DNA from 2 places in the Hornefia porci genome. Region 2 is predicted to be linked to the other one. Evidence: riboswitches for the same ligand, from Rfam matches in the RefSeq annotation. Region 2 holds a riboswitch; the other holds the start of a gene.
What was found. Region 2 has a riboswitch for cobalamin ahead of BHK98_RS06135 (DUF4430 domain-containing protein). Riboswitches for the same ligand answer to the same signal wherever they lie in the genome.
Positions count from the first base shown of each region.

Region 1: another riboswitch for cobalamin. It lies ahead of BHK98_RS01375 (TroA family protein); the one in region 2 lies ahead of BHK98_RS06135 (DUF4430 domain-containing protein).

Region 1 covers NZ_MJIE01000001.1:313,480-321,460, reverse strand. Annotated here, with positions in the region: gene BHK98_RS01385 (FecCD family ABC transporter permease) at 1-919, opposite strand, end outside; gene BHK98_RS01380 (ABC transporter substrate-binding protein) at 1,044-2,207, opposite strand; gene BHK98_RS01375 (TroA family protein) at 2,223-5,180, opposite strand; cobalamin riboswitch at 5,416-5,671, opposite strand; gene BHK98_RS01370 (TVP38/TMEM64 family protein) at 5,995-6,717, opposite strand; gene BHK98_RS01365 (methionine gamma-lyase family protein) at 6,714-7,981, opposite strand, start outside.
Region 2 covers NZ_MJIE01000001.1:1,288,402-1,296,382, reverse strand. Annotated here, with positions in the region: gene BHK98_RS06160 (cysteine-rich small domain-containing protein) at 1-289, opposite strand, end outside; gene BHK98_RS06155 (energy-coupling factor transporter transmembrane component T) at 477-1,382, shown strand; gene BHK98_RS06150 (ABC transporter ATP-binding protein) at 1,355-3,022, shown strand; gene BHK98_RS06145 (ECF transporter S component) at 3,001-3,966, shown strand; gene BHK98_RS06140 (sugar phosphate isomerase/epimerase family protein) at 3,971-4,738, shown strand; cobalamin riboswitch at 4,788-4,966, shown strand; gene BHK98_RS06135 (DUF4430 domain-containing protein) at 5,181-6,050, shown strand; gene BHK98_RS06130 (ATP-dependent helicase) at 6,245-7,981, shown strand, end outside.

The sequences.
Region 1 (7,981 bases), 970 kb from region 2:
AGGCTCCCGGAATCACAACAATAGGCCTGGACGTGCCCAGAGCGCCCTTGATCAGGAACGGCACCGCGATGCCGACAAAGGAAATCGGGCCGGCAAAGGCCGTCACTGTTGCCGAGAACACGCTGGAGAGAAGGATCAGCACAATCCTGAACACACGAATATTCACGCCGATACTGCGCGCATAGGATTCTCCCAGCTGATAGGCGCTGATGGGCTTGGCGCAGCACAGTGTCAGAGCGAACGTGACAAACACCACGACAGCGACGATACGCACGCTTTCCCAGCTCATCCCGGAAAAACTGCCCTGAGACCAGCCGTGAAGATTCGCGATATCCGAGTCGCTGGCGAAGGTAATAATAAAGTCCGTGACAGCGGAACAGATGTAGCCGATCATGATTCCCGCCACCAGCAGCGCCGCCATATTCTGGATCCTTCGGGCAACCAGCAGAATAAAGCCCACCGACGCCAGAGAGCCGGCAAAGGCCGCCACAATCATCGTGTAGGAGGAAACCGTGGAATAATATTTCAGCGCGACGATCATAACAAAGGCTACAACCATTTTCGCGCCGGAAGAGATCCCCAGAACATAGGGACCCGCAATCGGATTCTCGAAGAATGTCTGAAGCAGAAATCCGGACAGCGCAAGAGCGCCGCCCAGTATGGCCGCCGTAAGTATCCTGGGGAGACGGATTCTCCATATAATATTGGTTTCCTTGATATCTCCCTGCCCGGTGAAAAGTATCCTGACGATATGATCCAGCGATATATGCACATTACCGGAATTGATATTGATCACAGTCATCACGCAGAACGCGGCGAACAGCAGTACGAATACCATGGTATAACGGCTGCGCCGCCGAAGGTTTTCGTGCTGAAAGCTTTCGGCGGCTGCCGGGAGTTCGGAAATATTTTTTTTCATAAATAACTACCTGTACTTCAAAAACTACCTGTACTTCCTCTGACTTTTTTCGCGTACACGGCCGAATCGGAGGTTCGTGTACTTTGTGCCGGCGTCACGGGATGCGACGCGGAGCAGAGGGCCCTCACTTCAGTTTTGTCAGGAACTTCATTTCGGACAGATGCTTTTGTGTCACGAGATAATGAAAGTCCAGAATCATATCACCGACGATATCCGTCCGCTGATACATCGATGCTCCCGTGGCGTAACACTGTCCGTTTTTCACCGCTTTGAACTTTTTCATAATCGGGTCCTTCGCGATTAAATCGTTCATGGAACGGACCGTGCTGTCGATGCTCCCGTTGTATACGATATAATCGGCGTCTGCGGCCGTATCGTAGAACTTTTCAATGGTCATCGGAACGGAGGTTTTTCCGTCGGAATCCGTCAGTTTCCTGAAAACATACCGGCCGCCGGCCATCTCGATCATCGTGGGAACGTAGTCTTTGCTGCTGCGCACCACTGCTTTTCCGTCCGTGGATATATAGAAGAAGGCTACAGTTTTCTCCGTATTCCTGAAATCGTCCAGAGCGGAAATTTTCTTTTCCTGTTTTTCAAAGAAGGCCTCAGCCTGTTTCTCATGTCCGGTCAGCGCGCCGTAAAGCTTGATCCACTCTGTGCGCCCCAGGGGGTTTGATTCGTAACTGGACCGGTCTACCATGACGGGGATTTTCAGATCTTCAATCATTTCTTTTACGTCCGGCGTATGATAAATCATCGTGGATTCAATGGCCAGACCGCATTTTTTGTCCAGCAGCAGCTCGTAATCCGGCTCACTGTATTTTCCGGCGTAAACAATTTTCCCTGCGTTCATCGCGTCCCGTACTGACCGGAAGGACCAGCCTCCCGACTTCAGCGAGGTCATGGAAATATTGTCCAGAGCGTCCATGGAAGAAAACAGCGCCATGGACGCGGTCGCCGCGAGATAGATGTTTTTCACCGGTTCGTGAAGAACCTTAATCTTTTTGCTCAGCTTTTCCGGAGCCTTCTTTCCCTTGGGCACGATCAGATACTTCGCATCGTCCTTAATGTCAATCAGCCTGTACCCGTCTTTGTAGTAGTAAACGTTGAATTCCTTCGCATAATCCAGCTTCATGGTCTTGCTGTAGGTCAGCCCGCTGATCTCCGGAGCGCCCGATGTGCCCGAAGCTGATTCGCTGTTTTTCGCGCCGCAGCCGGACAGCAGAAGCACTGTGGCGGTCACCAGCGCCAGAAGAAGGATCATTCCTTTCCTGAATCGGTTTCTCATCTCATCCTGCCTTTTTTATTTCTTTTCTGCCTTTACTTCTTTCTCAAAAATTTTCTGCGCTTTTTTCGCGCTGCCGTAAATCTCTCCGTAAATCCGGATCCATTCCTTCTGTCCCAGACGACTCTTCTCCTGCCGGGACCGGTCGAGGATGACCGGAATATCCAGCGCCGTAAAACGGGATTCCAGAGTCTCCAGTTTTTTCTGATCCGTTTCCGCCTGCTCCTTCTGCTTCGCGATTTTGTCCTTGTTCAGCAGAGTTTCCTTTGTCGTAATCTCCTCGGGAATCAGGCTCCCCGGCAGAACGGCCAGTCTGGTTTTCTTCCGGATGATTGTGCTGTACCGGGGCGATTCCGGCGTTTCGGCATAGGTGATGCGCCTGCTCTTTATCGCTTTCGTGACGCCGGAGGCAGTGACCTTTTCAGGCGTTACGCCGGTGAGACGGATGCCGTCGACCGCGTCCAGGGCGTCCAGGAACGACAAAGCAGAGTTCGATGCCACATAGCTTTTCTCCGCGGGGATCCTGACGATGATATACTGTTTGTCCAGACCGGCGGGAACGTCGAATTTCTCCGGAACCAGCAGATAACTCACGACGTTGTTTTTATAAAGAGCCTCTGTAATCTCGTGCTGGGAGCGGGCGACCGGTTTTCCGTCCTCGTCATACTCCACTTTACCGTCCTCCTTTGCGGACTTCTTCGCATTTTTCGTGTATTCCTCATACAGCGCGGTGTTTTTGCTGACGTCTATGCTCAGCAGGGAAACGCCGTGGTTATACCGGAAGATCCGGAAGTATTTCGCATACCTGGTTTTCACCGTCGACCTGTATTTCAGCCCGGTAATCTTCGGAGCGGACCTGCTCAGCGAGAGTTTGGCCTTCCGGGCGTCCTTTGCGGCTTTTTCTGCTTCTGCCCGGGCTTTTTTCGCAGCCCTGGCGCTGACGGCTTTTTTTACATAGATTGTATAGCGGACCCAGTGAGGCTGGGACATGGCTGTGGTGCGTCCGATGATGGTATTGTTGGCGTTCAGTTTCACCGGAATCACAAAAGTGGAGAGTCCTCCCCCGCTCCTGGAATAAACCTTTCCGTTTGCCTTGAGACGGTCGTAGCTGCTGCTTCCGAACACGATGGTCGCATAGGCTTTTCCGCCCGTTACCGTGATTTTTCTGCATTTAATGTAGGCGAGACGGCCGGAGCCTCCTGACCAGCTGAAGGAATCCGGAGTGTATACTCCGTCCTTCAGTGAGGTTCTGTTGTTGACCGCACCTGTGCTTTTCTGGCTGTCGTCTTTATATTTGGATACCTTGTCTTTCTTTGTGCTCTTCCTGAATTTTGTCTGTTTCCCGCTTGTGGCGTATTTGTCTTTCTTTTTCTTTGTCTTAGGAGCTGTCGTCGAGGTGCCGGAGGAAACAGCCTTCGCCCCGCCGCTGTAGAAGATAATAGTATGTTCAAACCAGCTGTTCAGCTTCCTGGAATGAGCGGAAACCGTCAGATTCTTATCCAGAGCGGAAACCGGCAGCGTGTAGGTGTAGTATCCGTTAACCACCTTCGCCTTGATCCACCGGGTTTTCGGCGCCTTCGCCGCATCCAGCGCGGTTCCCATGTACAGATAGTCGTAGCCTTCTCCGGTCAGCGTGACGGTTGCAGTCATGGTCTTTTTGCTGCCCTCCCCTTTAACCGTCAGAATACTGTACTTGGTTCCGGTTTTCGGATAGAGGTAGAACATGCGGTTATCGGTGTCAGACTTCACCTTCCAGGTTCCTGCCTTCAGGTCTTTCGTCTCTGTCGGTACTGTCGGATCCGATGGCGACGGGTCGGGATCCTGTCCGCCGGAAGGCTCCGTATACTTCCCGGAATTCACGCTCATCCGAATGGTGATAGAATAATTGATCCAGTGCGGATCAGACATTCTGACGGTTTTCCCGATGATGGGATTGGCCGTGTTCAGCGCCACCGGAACAGAAAAGGTCGAGGTCTTTGCCGCGGAATCTGTTACGCCGCTGTAAATTTTACCGTTTGCCTTCAGCTGTGTGTATTTATCGCTGCTGAACACAATCGTCGCAACAGCCTTTCCGCCGGAAATCGTAACCTTCGGACAGGTAATCGTCACTTTGTTCGTACCGCCGCTCACACTGAAGCTGTCCGGTACCCAGACGCCGTCCGCCAGATCGGTTCTGTTATCCACAGCAGGGGTGGCCGGATCGGACACCGGTTCACTTTTGTTCACGTGAATAGAATAATCAATATCGTTGACCTTCGACATCGCCGTGGTGGTTCCGACAATCGCTGTATCCCTGTTGAGAGCGACCGGAACTTTTTTGAACAAAGACCCGTTCGATGTGTCAGCCTCCGGCTCGTAGGTCTTTCCGCCGGCCTGAAGCTTCGTATAAGATTTGCTGCTGAACAGAATGTCGGCATACGCCTTCCCGTTCGTCACCTTAATCGTCGGAACCGTGATTTTCACTCTTCCGGTTCCGCCGGTGAAGGAAACGCCGTCCGGCGTGTAGATGCCGTCATCCAGCGTCGTGCTGTTGTCGATGGCGGAAGGTTCTCCGGTTTTCGCAGTCTGATTCTGCGCTGTCTCCTTTTCTCCGGAGGAAGCCGTCTTGCTGCTGCCGGACAGGTTTTCCGATGTATCGGATGTTCCCTGCTGCCCGCTTTCGCCTTGTCTCGCCTGCTGCCGCACGGAGCCGACTGAAGAAGCTGCTGACGAGCCGTTTGAGGAATCGGAGGCTGCTGTGCTCCGGTCTTCCTGCTGTGCTACTCCTTCCTGTTCAGACCGGCCCGCCTGATTGTCTTCCGCAGACGAGGCTTTTTTGTTTTCTCTCGCCACGGTCTCCTGCTGCGCCGTCGCTTTCGGAGACGCACTCCCGGCGCCTGCGGAATCTTCCGCAAACGCAGCGGCAAGCTGCGTCAGAACGAGCGCAGCGATCAGCAGGAAGGATAACGTGATTTTGTAATACTTTTTCTTTTTCAAAACAAATTCTCTCCTTCTCATCATTTTTTCCTCGCTCAGCACGGCGTTCAGCTCCGGACAGAGCACTGCGATATCTCAGGGCAGCAAAAAACCCACTTTTCTCTGAAGAAGCGGGTACTTGTATGAAAAACTTCAGTTATAATACATGAAAATCTGTTGCAGCGGAACAATGATGCGATGTATCTAATGTTTCATCATGTTATTATTACAGGCACACTCTCTCCAGAAGCATTTCGCCGATAATTCTGATACAGCAGGTTTCCTGACTTGCAGATCTTCGTTCCCCCGCGCCTTCTCAGCAGCATCGAAATGACGGTGACAGCCGGAACGCCGAAGCATTGCGGCGCACGCTGTCTGTGCCGGATGTATGCTGCCAATGGCATAGTACGGGAGAACTCCCTGTTTACAGTGACCGGATCGTTCGGGATTCACACCCGATTCCCTTTTAACTGCGGACTGCCGTCCGCGGCACTGTACCGACATATTTAATTCTACATAAATTATAGCAATTGCCCCGCGTTCTGTCAATGACTACCCGGCGGAGGGGCGGTTATCTGCTCTGCGGCGGAGCGGCATCCGCGGCGGTATCTGCGGCGTATGCGTTGCTACGGCGGCGGTGAATCTCTGCAGTGAGTATGCGCGGGTCTCGCCTCTCCCCTCTCCGGTAAAGCCTTTGCAGACAAAGAAGATTTTGTAGTTTTTGTGGGTTAATTATTAACCTGCAAAACCTGCAAAACTGTCTTGTCGGTATAAAGTATCCGGAAAAGACTATGAGAGCCTGCCCCGGGATTGGATCTTCCTGATTGGATCCCCCTTACGATATTTTCTCATAAATCTGATCGATAAACCGGTTGACTCGCTTCCGGAAGATGAAGCACAGCAGCAGAATCACGCCGCAGACAGCGCCGATCACGATCATTCCCCGGTAATTCCCTTTCATCATCATATCGCCGAACAGCAGACAGCCGCACAGTGCCGGAATTCTGCCGACGAGTGAGAGCAGCAGAAAGGCACGGAATTTCATATGAGAGATTCCGGCGGCGTAGCATACCAGATCCTTCGGAATTCCCGGAATCAGGTAAATCAGGAACGTCAGGATATACGCTTTTTCGCTGTTGAAGCGGCTTACATATTTTCCCATTCGCTCCTTTCCGAGAATCAGTTCAAGTCCGTCCTCGCCCAGAAAACGCGCCAGATAATAGGAAACGGTTTCTCCGGCCGCGCAGCCCGCCAGCGTCAGGATAAGTCCCGGGAAAAAACCGAACACCGAACCGGCGGCAAACTGAAAAACCTCTCCCGGCAGCACACTGACGACAATCTGCAGAATTTCCGCCGCAAGATAGATCAGAACACTCTTGATGCCGAATCCCCGCAGATAATGGATCACATCCGTGTAGCTGCGGAATCTGGAAATCACATCCCTCTGACAGATGATGATATAAATCGGCAGGGCGACGACAATCGCGATAAGAACCGCGAATTTAAGTATCGTCAGAGCGCGGCGCAGCCGCTGCCCCCTGCTTTTTTTGTCGCTCATACACAAAGTCCCCTTCCCTTCAGAAGTCCCTTCCGGTACAGCCGGTTCAGAGAATTCATGACGCCGAGTTTAGAATGCTCATACGTCAGTCCTCCCTGAAAATAGACGATAAACGGTTCACGCATCGGCCCGTCAGCGCTGAGCTCGATGGAGGAACCCTGCACGAACGCGCCGGCCGCCATGACCACAGGATCCTCATATCCCGGCATGGCCCAGGGCTCAGGGCGCACAAAGGAATCCACCGGCGCGGCCGCCTGAATGCCTTCGCAGAAGGCCACTACCGCCTCGCCGCTTTCCAGGCGGACTGCCTGAATAATGTCCGATCGCACCGTCTCCGGTTCCGGGCAGACCCCATATCCCAGCGCGGAATACGCCTGCCCGCAGAGCAGCGCGCCCTTCACCGCGCTGTTCACCACAGAAGGTGCCAGAAACAGTCCCTGCAGCATCGCTCTGGTCTGTCCGAAGGTCAGACCGCACTCCGCACCGATACCGGGACAGGTCATTCGATAGCTGATTTTTTCAATCAGGTCCTCCCGACCGCACACATAGCCGCCGGACAGCGCCAGTCCGCCGCCCGGATTTTTAATCAGTGAACCCGCGATAACATCCGCGCCCACTTCAGACGGCTCCCGGATATCCGTAAATTCCCCGTAACAGTTGTCGACCATGCAGATGATGTCCGGGTGCTCTTTGTGTACAAAGGACGCCCACTCCGCAATCTGCGGAATCGTCAGTGCCTTTCTCCAGCTGTAGCCCGTTGAACGCTGCACGCAGACCATTCTGGTGGAGGGACCGATCGCCGCCGCGACGCTGTCCAGATCAATGCTCCCGTCCGCCTTCAGTTCCACCTGCCTGTATGTTACCCCGTAATCCGCCAGTGAACCCTTTCCCCTGCCCCGGATACCGATGACCTCCTCCAGAGTGTCATACGGCCCGCCGCTGCAGTAGATCAGCTCGTCTCCCGGCCGAAGAAGCCCCATCAGCGTGATGGCAAGCGCATGAGTTCCGTTTACAATCGTAGGACGCACCAGCGCGGCTTCCGTGCCGAAAATTTCAGCATATACCCGCTCCGTCGCCTCTCGGCCGGCATCGTCGTAGCCGTAGCCGGTCGTCCATCCGAAATGCATATCCGCGATGCGGTTTTTCTGCAGGGCGGACAAAACCTTGTACTGATTGTATTCCCGGATTTCGTCCTGTGCGGAGAACCGCCGGGACAGCTGTTCCCCGCATACTTCCACGTGTCTGATCACCGCGTCCTCAATAC
Region 2 (7,981 bases):
CCCGGTGCTCGGATGCGATCCGGACAATCTGATCATATTTGTCCAGTATCTTCGGATAGTTCTCGTGAACGTGCGGGAACATGCATCCGCTGCAGTCCTTGAACCCGTTTTCCGTGTACCTGAAATTTCCTCCGCATTCCGAGCCCAGGGCGTAAAGCGGACAGTAGCAGAAGAGGCAGTTGAACTTCTCCGGCCTGCTTGTATTGTGGCAGGGGAAAAATTCACATTCTTTATGCTGGAAAAAGGTAAACTTTTTCTCCAGCAGCTCTTTGATTTCTTTGTCTGTCATAATAAACCTCCATGTGATTTCTACTATATCAATTCCGGATAGAATCGTCAAGCGGAGGAAATTGACAGAACACGGAGATGTGTAGTAAGATAAACAGTGCCGGTTCATTGAGTCCCGTCGGACTTGATGAGCGCCGGATATTGCAGATATTCAGCGGCGCCGGCGGGTGACGGAAGAAAGGAAATGCATGTTTAAAGACGGAATCGGTGAAAGTTCCGAGTTTTCAGGGCTTCATCCCTGGGTTAATCTTATCTATTACATACTGGCCATTGGAATAACGATGTTTTCGCTGTCGCCGTGGTTCCTGGCGGCGACCTTTGTGCTGTCATGGACGTACTCTGTCCTGCTGAAGGGACGCGGAACCGTGAAGCTGAACCTGATTTTCAGCTTCTGGACGCTGGTGCTGATGGCGGTGATCAATGTTCTTTTTACTCATGAAGGCGTCACCGTGCTCTTTTATCTCAACGACAACGCAATCACGATGGAGGCGTTCATCTTCGGACTCAGTGCCGCGGTAATGCTGGTGTCAGTGATCATCTGGTTTGTCAGCTTCAATGTGGTCATGAGCGCGGACAAGCTCATTTTCATCTTCGGGCGGGCCGCGCCCGTGCTGGGTCTGACTTTGTCCATGATATTCCGCTATGTGCCGCTCCTGAAGGACCGTTTCGCGGAGATCCGCATGGGGCAGGCCTGCTTGACCGGAAATCAGAAGAAGAGCAGAGCCGCACGGATCCGGCAGTTCGGGAAGGAACTTTCCATCCTCGTCTCGTGGTCGCTGGAGTCCTCCATTGAGAGTGCGGATTCCATGGAGGCCAGAGGCTACGGCCTGCGGGGGCGCACCAGCTTCCATCTTTATCGGTTCACAAAGAGAGATCTGCTGCTTCTGCTTGTGATGTGCGGTCTTGGCGTCGTCGTCATAGCGGGCGCGGTTATGGGAAAAACGACCGTCTGGTTCTACCCGGAGTATGTGCTTCGCCGGTTCGACCTGATGACGGGGCTGACGCTGGGCGCCTATGTGCTGCTTCTGGCGCTGCCGATTCTTATCGATATCAGTGGGGAGGTCCGATGGAAACGATCCGGTTTGGCAATGTAACATTTTCATATCCGCTCTCTGACAGTCCTGCGCTGGACCGCGTGACCTTTGAGGTGCATCCGTCGGAGTTTATTGTAATATGCGGAAAATCCGGCTGCGGCAAGACGACGCTGCTGCGGCACATGAAGAAAAACCTTATTCCCTATGGAAGAAGAGAGGGCTCGGTCACCTACGGAGGTACCGAGATTTCCGCGCTGGACGATCGCAGAAACGCGTCCGAAATCGGCTTTGTGCAGCAGAACCCGGACAATCAGATCGTCACGGACAAGGTCTGGCACGAGCTGGCGTTCGGACTGGAAAGCCTGGGGCTGGACAATCGGACCATCAAACGCCGCGTGGCTGAGATGGCCAGTTATTTCGGGATCCAGGCCTGGTTCCGCAGAGACGTGAGCCAGCTGTCCGGCGGGCAGAAACAGCTGCTGAACCTCGCGTCGATCATGGCCATGCAGCCGAAACTTCTGGTCCTGGACGAACCGACCTCGCAGCTGGATCCTATCGCCGCGTCAGAGTTCCTGCGAACGATTTACAAAATCAACCGGGATCTCGGAACTACCGTTATCCTTTCGGAGCATCGTCTGGAGGAGGCGTTTACCATGGCCGACAAAGTCCTGGTCATGGATCGGGGAAGAATCATCGCATATGACGATCCCCGGCGCATCGGACGGCTGATGTCCGGTAACGGAGGCGGCAGCCGCCATCCCATGTTCTACGGGCTTCCTTCAGTGACCCGGATTTTCTATTCCGCAGGCGGAGAGGGCGAGAGTCCGCTGACCATCCGTGAAGGAAGACTCTGGATCGATGAGGAGATGCGCCGGGCCGGGAAGGAACCGGAAAAAGGGATCCCTCTCTGGCAGAAGGGAACCGGGAAGGAAGAGAAACCGCGGAAAATCAAGGATCCGGCAATCCATATGGAAAATGTCTGGTATCGTTACGACCGGAACTCCCAGGATGTCCTTCGGGGACTGACGATGGATGTGGAGAAGGGGCAGCTCTTTTGTATCCTCGGCGGAAACGGCGTAGGAAAGAGCACAACGCTGAAGGCAATCGCCGGGATTGTAAAGCCTCAGCGCGGAAAAATTGAGGTGAACGGCCGTCTGGCTATGCTGCCCCAGAACCCGCAGGCGCTGTTCACAGAGATCTGCGTGGAGGACGAGCTGCTGGAGGCCCTGCATGACGAAAAAGGTACAGACGGGGAAAAAGTGAAGAAGGTTGTGGATATGCTCCGGCTCATGGAGATCGAACATCTCCGGAAGGCACATCCCTACGACCTGTCAGGAGGTGAGCAGCAGCGACTGGCGCTTGGGAAGGTTCTGCTGGTGGATCCGGATGTGATTCTTCTGGACGAGGCCACCAAGGGTCTGGACCCTTTCTTTAAAATCGCCCTTGCGAAGGTTCTGAAGAAGCTGACCGATGCGGGCAGGACTTTGTTCATGGTGTCTCATGACATCGAGTTCTGCGCGGAATACGGCGACTGCTGCGCTATGTTTTTCGACGGAGGAATCGTGTCGGCCGGACCGCCGAAGGAGTTCTTTCCGGGAAACAATTTCTATACGACGACGGCGAACCGCATGGCGCGGGATTACTTCCCTGAAGCTGTCACATGGGAGGAGGTGGCGAAATGCGTCGGGGATTCGATCTGACTCAGTATGAGGCCGCGGCCAGAAAACGCACCGCCGTTTCCGCATTTCTGATTCTCGGCGTAATTCCTGTTACCGTGCTGGGAGGAAGCTTCCTGCTGGGCTCGGATCTGTATATGGTTGGCAGCATCCTGATTGTGATCTATACGATGATTCCGTTTTTCATGGTGTTCGAACGGCGAAAGCCCAAGGCCCGGGAGATCGTCCTGATCGCGATGATGGCAGCTCTGACTGTTGTGATTCACCTCTTCTTTCATCTGACTGTTCCGATTCAGGCGGGGACGGCCATGATAATCATCTCCGGAATTTCGCTGGGACCGGAGGCGGGTTTCCTGATCGGCGCACTGGCGCGGTTCGTCTGCAACTTTTATATGGGGCAGGGACCATGGACGCCGTGGCAGATGTTCTGCTGGGGGCTGTTGGGATTCCTGGCGGGGCTCGCCTTCAACAAAGTAAACTACGAGGAGATCCGGGATCGGGGATTCCGTGACGAGCTTGCCTCGCGAAGCCTGCGGATGGTGATGGGGCCGGTACTCTGCATCGCCTTTGCGCTGGCGGCGGCCTATATCTGCTATCTGATCTGGCCGGGAAAAGACCAGACATTTTTCGGCTGGCGGCTTTACGCGTTCGGGGTGGCCGGTCTGCTGGGAGGTCTGCTGGTGCAGCGGAAACGACTCTCCGTGGACGGACTGACCATGGCTCTGTTCACCTTCTTTGTGACATTCATCGTGTACGGCGGAATCATGAATATCTGCGCGATGGTGACCTCAGCCGCCATGCCGGGCGGGCGGCCGGTGAGCCTGAACACGCTGCGGATTCTCTATATCTCCGGAGCACCCTACGATGCGGTTCACGCCGGCGGCGCCGCGGTGTTCATCTTCTTTTTCGGAGATATGTTTATCAGGAAGCTGGAAAGAATCAAGATCAAATACGGGATTTACAGGTGACGATATGGAGAGGCAGATTTTTCTGGCGACGTTTTCCGACGACGCGCTGAAGGTGATAAAAAAATACGGTATCGGCATTGAATTCAACCAGTTCTGCATTTCTCAGACTCTGGATGAGGACAAAATCGACCGGACGATAGCCGCGATGCAGAAGGAAATGAAGGAATGCGGCGTTTCGGACGAGCGCGGCGCGATTGTTCACGGTCCCTTCACCGAACTCTGTCCGCAGTCTATCGACCCGCTCTTTGTGGATCTCGCCATGAAACGCTTCGAGCAGGCCTACGAAGGCTGCCGGCGGCTGGGGCTGAAACGTCTGGTAGTGCATTCCGGATTTATTCCGCTGATTTATTTCCCGGTCTGGCACGTGAAGCAGTCAGTGAAATTCTGGAGCAGATTTATGGAGGACAAGCCGGAGGACTTCACCCTTTACATTGAGAATGTGCTGGATTCAGAGCCGGAGTCGCTGACGGAAATTGTATCGCAGATAGACGATCCGCGTGTGAAGCTCTGTCTTGATGTGGGTCACGCCAATGTGGTGACAGAGCCTGAGTACAGCGTCACGGACTGGATCCGGATTATGGGCCCCCGGCTTGGGCACTTCCATCTTCATAATAACGACGGAAGCAGCGACCAGCACAGACCTCTTACCTCGGGAAGCCTGAACATGAAGGAAATCCTGGCGGCAATCGACGATTACTGCGATCCCTCTGCGACACTGACCATAGAGAGCAGGGAGTGCGACGAGAGCGTCGCCTGGCTGCTGAAGCAGTGATGGAATTTCCTCTTGACGAAAGGGGAAATATCCGATACAATTAAGGTGCAATTGAAAATGCGTTTCGCGTTCTTCCACACGGAAGCTAAGAGGGAATCAGGTTGAACGCCTGAGCGGTCCCGCCACTGTAGTTGGAGAGCTGTGTCGCAGGATGCCACTGGGAAACCGGGAAGGCGCGGCCGGCGATGATCCATAAGCCAGGAGACCTGCGCGAAAGCGTTTCTAATCGGCGGTGAACCGATGGTAGAAACATATGCATCAGCGAATACGGGCTGTGGGCAGAACCACAGTCCTTTATACTATCTGAGGATAGTGCGGATTACGGGGAGCCCCAATTGCTTTTCATTCTTTTTTCATTTTGAGGCAGGCCCCGTCACCCTGCCTCGTTTGCTGTAGCAGGAAAGAATCGGAAAGCGCAGGAATGTTAGAAAGGGGAAGAGTTATGGAAGATGAACTGTTGAGAAAGGCAAAGAGAAGGAAAATCAGGACGATCGCTGTTCTCGTGATTGTCGCACTTGCGGCAACCTCGGCGGTTTTCGGTCTGAGCATTAAAAGCGCCCGGGCGGAGAAGGCGAAGGCGACAGCGGCGCAGGAATCCGCGGAGACTCAGACCGCGTCCGATTCCGGTACGACGGAGAAGAAATCAGCGTCCTCGAAGGAAAAGAAAGACAAGGCCGCCGTGAAAAAGGTGGACGAGCTGATCGCTGCGATCGGCGATCCGGACAAGGTGACGCTGGACAGCAAGGACGCCATTCAGAAGGCGAAAAAGGCGTATGACAAGCTCAGCAAAGACCAGAAGGAGATCGTGGAGAACAAAGAGGTTCTGACCGCGGCTCTGGAGAACTACCGGAAACTGGTTAAGGAGAAGAAGGCAGAAGCGGCCAAGAAAAACGGCAGCTCATCGTCTGCAGCTGCCTCGGCTGCAAAATCCGTGACCATCAGCATCGAATGCAGGGATCTTGCAAATGATATGTCCCGGCTGAAGGACCCCGCCAAGAAAAAAAATATTCCTTCAAGCGGCGTCATTCTGTCAGCCACAAAGTATCAGTTCAAGAGTGGTGAAACCGTTTACGACGCGCTGAAGTCCGTCTGCAGATCCCGCGGCATCGCGTACATCAAGAAGGACGCGGGCGCTTATGACGGCGTGTATATCAGTTCCATCGGTCATCTCGCGGAATTCGACGGCGGCAAGAACAGCGGCTGGCTGTACTACGTGAACGGAGTCACGCCGAATTACACCTGCTCCAAATACAAGCTGAAGAATGGCGATGTAATCAAGTGGCACTACACCGTCAATTACACAAAGGAGTAGATAAATACGCCGCAGGCGCAGCGGCGGCAGAATGCATCGACAGAATAAGAGAGAGGCGAGGAGCGCCGCCGGAGCATCGCGGAGGCGCTCCGGCTCTTTTTTTGTGCTAAAGGCAGAGCAAAGACAGAGTAAATGTGATAGAATAGTAAGTGTCTGTTCACGCATCAGGCAGACAAATGAATGGAGAGTAACGAATGAGTTTTGAAAATCTGAATTCCAGGCAGCAGGAGGCGGTGCGTCAGCTGGAGGGACCGCTGCTGATTCTGGCGGGCGCGGGTTCCGGCAAGACAAGCACCATGACCCACCGTATCGCTCATATGCTTGAAGAGGGGATTTCTCCGTACAGCATACTGGCGGTGACCTTTACCAACAAGGCCGCCAGGGAAATGCGGGAGCGAGTGGAGGATCTGGCGGGAGACCGGGCGGGATCCATGTGGATCATGACCTTTCACGCCATGTGCCTTCGCATTCTGCGGGTCTATCCGGAGGAAGCGGGGTATGAGCCGAACTTTGTCATCTACGACGGCACTGATCAGAAGACCCTGGTGAAAAACATCCTGAAGGAAAACGGGATCAGCGACCGGGAATTCGCGCCGCAGTATCTGCTGGCGGTGATCAGCGACCAGAAGGAGAAGGGCGTGGATCCGGAGCAGTACCGGGAGACAATGGAGAATAATTATAAAACAAAGGCGATTTACCTGGTGTACAGAGAGTATCAGAAGCGGCTGAGGCAGAACAACGCGATGGACTTTGACGATATTCTGCTGAACACCGTGAAGCTCTTTGAGCGGAATGAGGAGATTCTGCTGCGTTACCAGGAGCGTTTTCAGTATATCATGGTGGACGAGTATCAGGATACGAACCATATTCAGTACCGGCTGATCCGCCAGCTGGCGGACCGGCACCACAATCTGTGCGTGGTCGGGGACGACGACCAGTGCATTTACCAGTGGCGCGGGGCGGATATCCGGAACATCCTGGACTTTGAATCGGATTTTCCGGAGGCGAAGGTCATCAAGCTGGAGCAGAACTACCGGAGCAAGGGGAACATTCTGGACGCGGCGTATTCGGTAATCCGCAACAACCGCGGCCGAAAGAGCAAGAAGCTGTGGACGGACCGTGACAGCGGCGAGAAGCTTCGCTATTACAGGGCGAATAATGACCATGAGGAGGCGGCGTATGTGGCCCGGCAGATCGGATATATGAACCGCGCCGGCCGGCCGCTGACGGATTTCGCGATTCTGTACCGGACCAACGCCCAGTCACGGCTTTTTGAGAGCGCTCTTTCCCGGGATGGAATCCCGTACCGCATTTTGTCCGGCATGCGTTACTATGACCGGAAGGAAATCAAGGACATCATGTGCTATATGCGGCTTGTGGTCAATCCGAAGGATGACCTGTCAATGCGGCGCATCGTGAATGAGCCGAAGCGCGGCATGGGCGACAAAACCGTGGAGAAGGTCATGGGCTTCGCCGCTGTGAAGAACAAAAGTCTGCTGGAGGCGCTCAGCGATCCTGAGGTGCAGGACACGCTGCCGGGCAAGGCGTATGACCGGGTACGGGAGCTGACGGACTGCCTGAACCTCTGCCGGCAGGAACGGACGAACCTGAAGGTTTCCGACATCTATGACCTGCTGCTTACGAAAACCGGATATCTTCCCGCACTGGAGGAGACCGGCACCGTCGAGTCGGAAGGACGGATTGAGAACCTGATGGAGTTCAAATCGGTAATTTACGATTATGAAAAGGGAACCGAAAATCCCTCCATCGAGGAGTTCATGGAGCAGCTTACACTTGCGGCTGAGGTGGATAACTATGACGAGCATCAGGACACGGTGACGCTGATGACGATGCACAGTGCCAAGGGGCTTGAGTTTCCGGTGGTCTTTCTGCCGGGACTTGAGGACGGTCTCTTTCCGGGGAACAAAGCC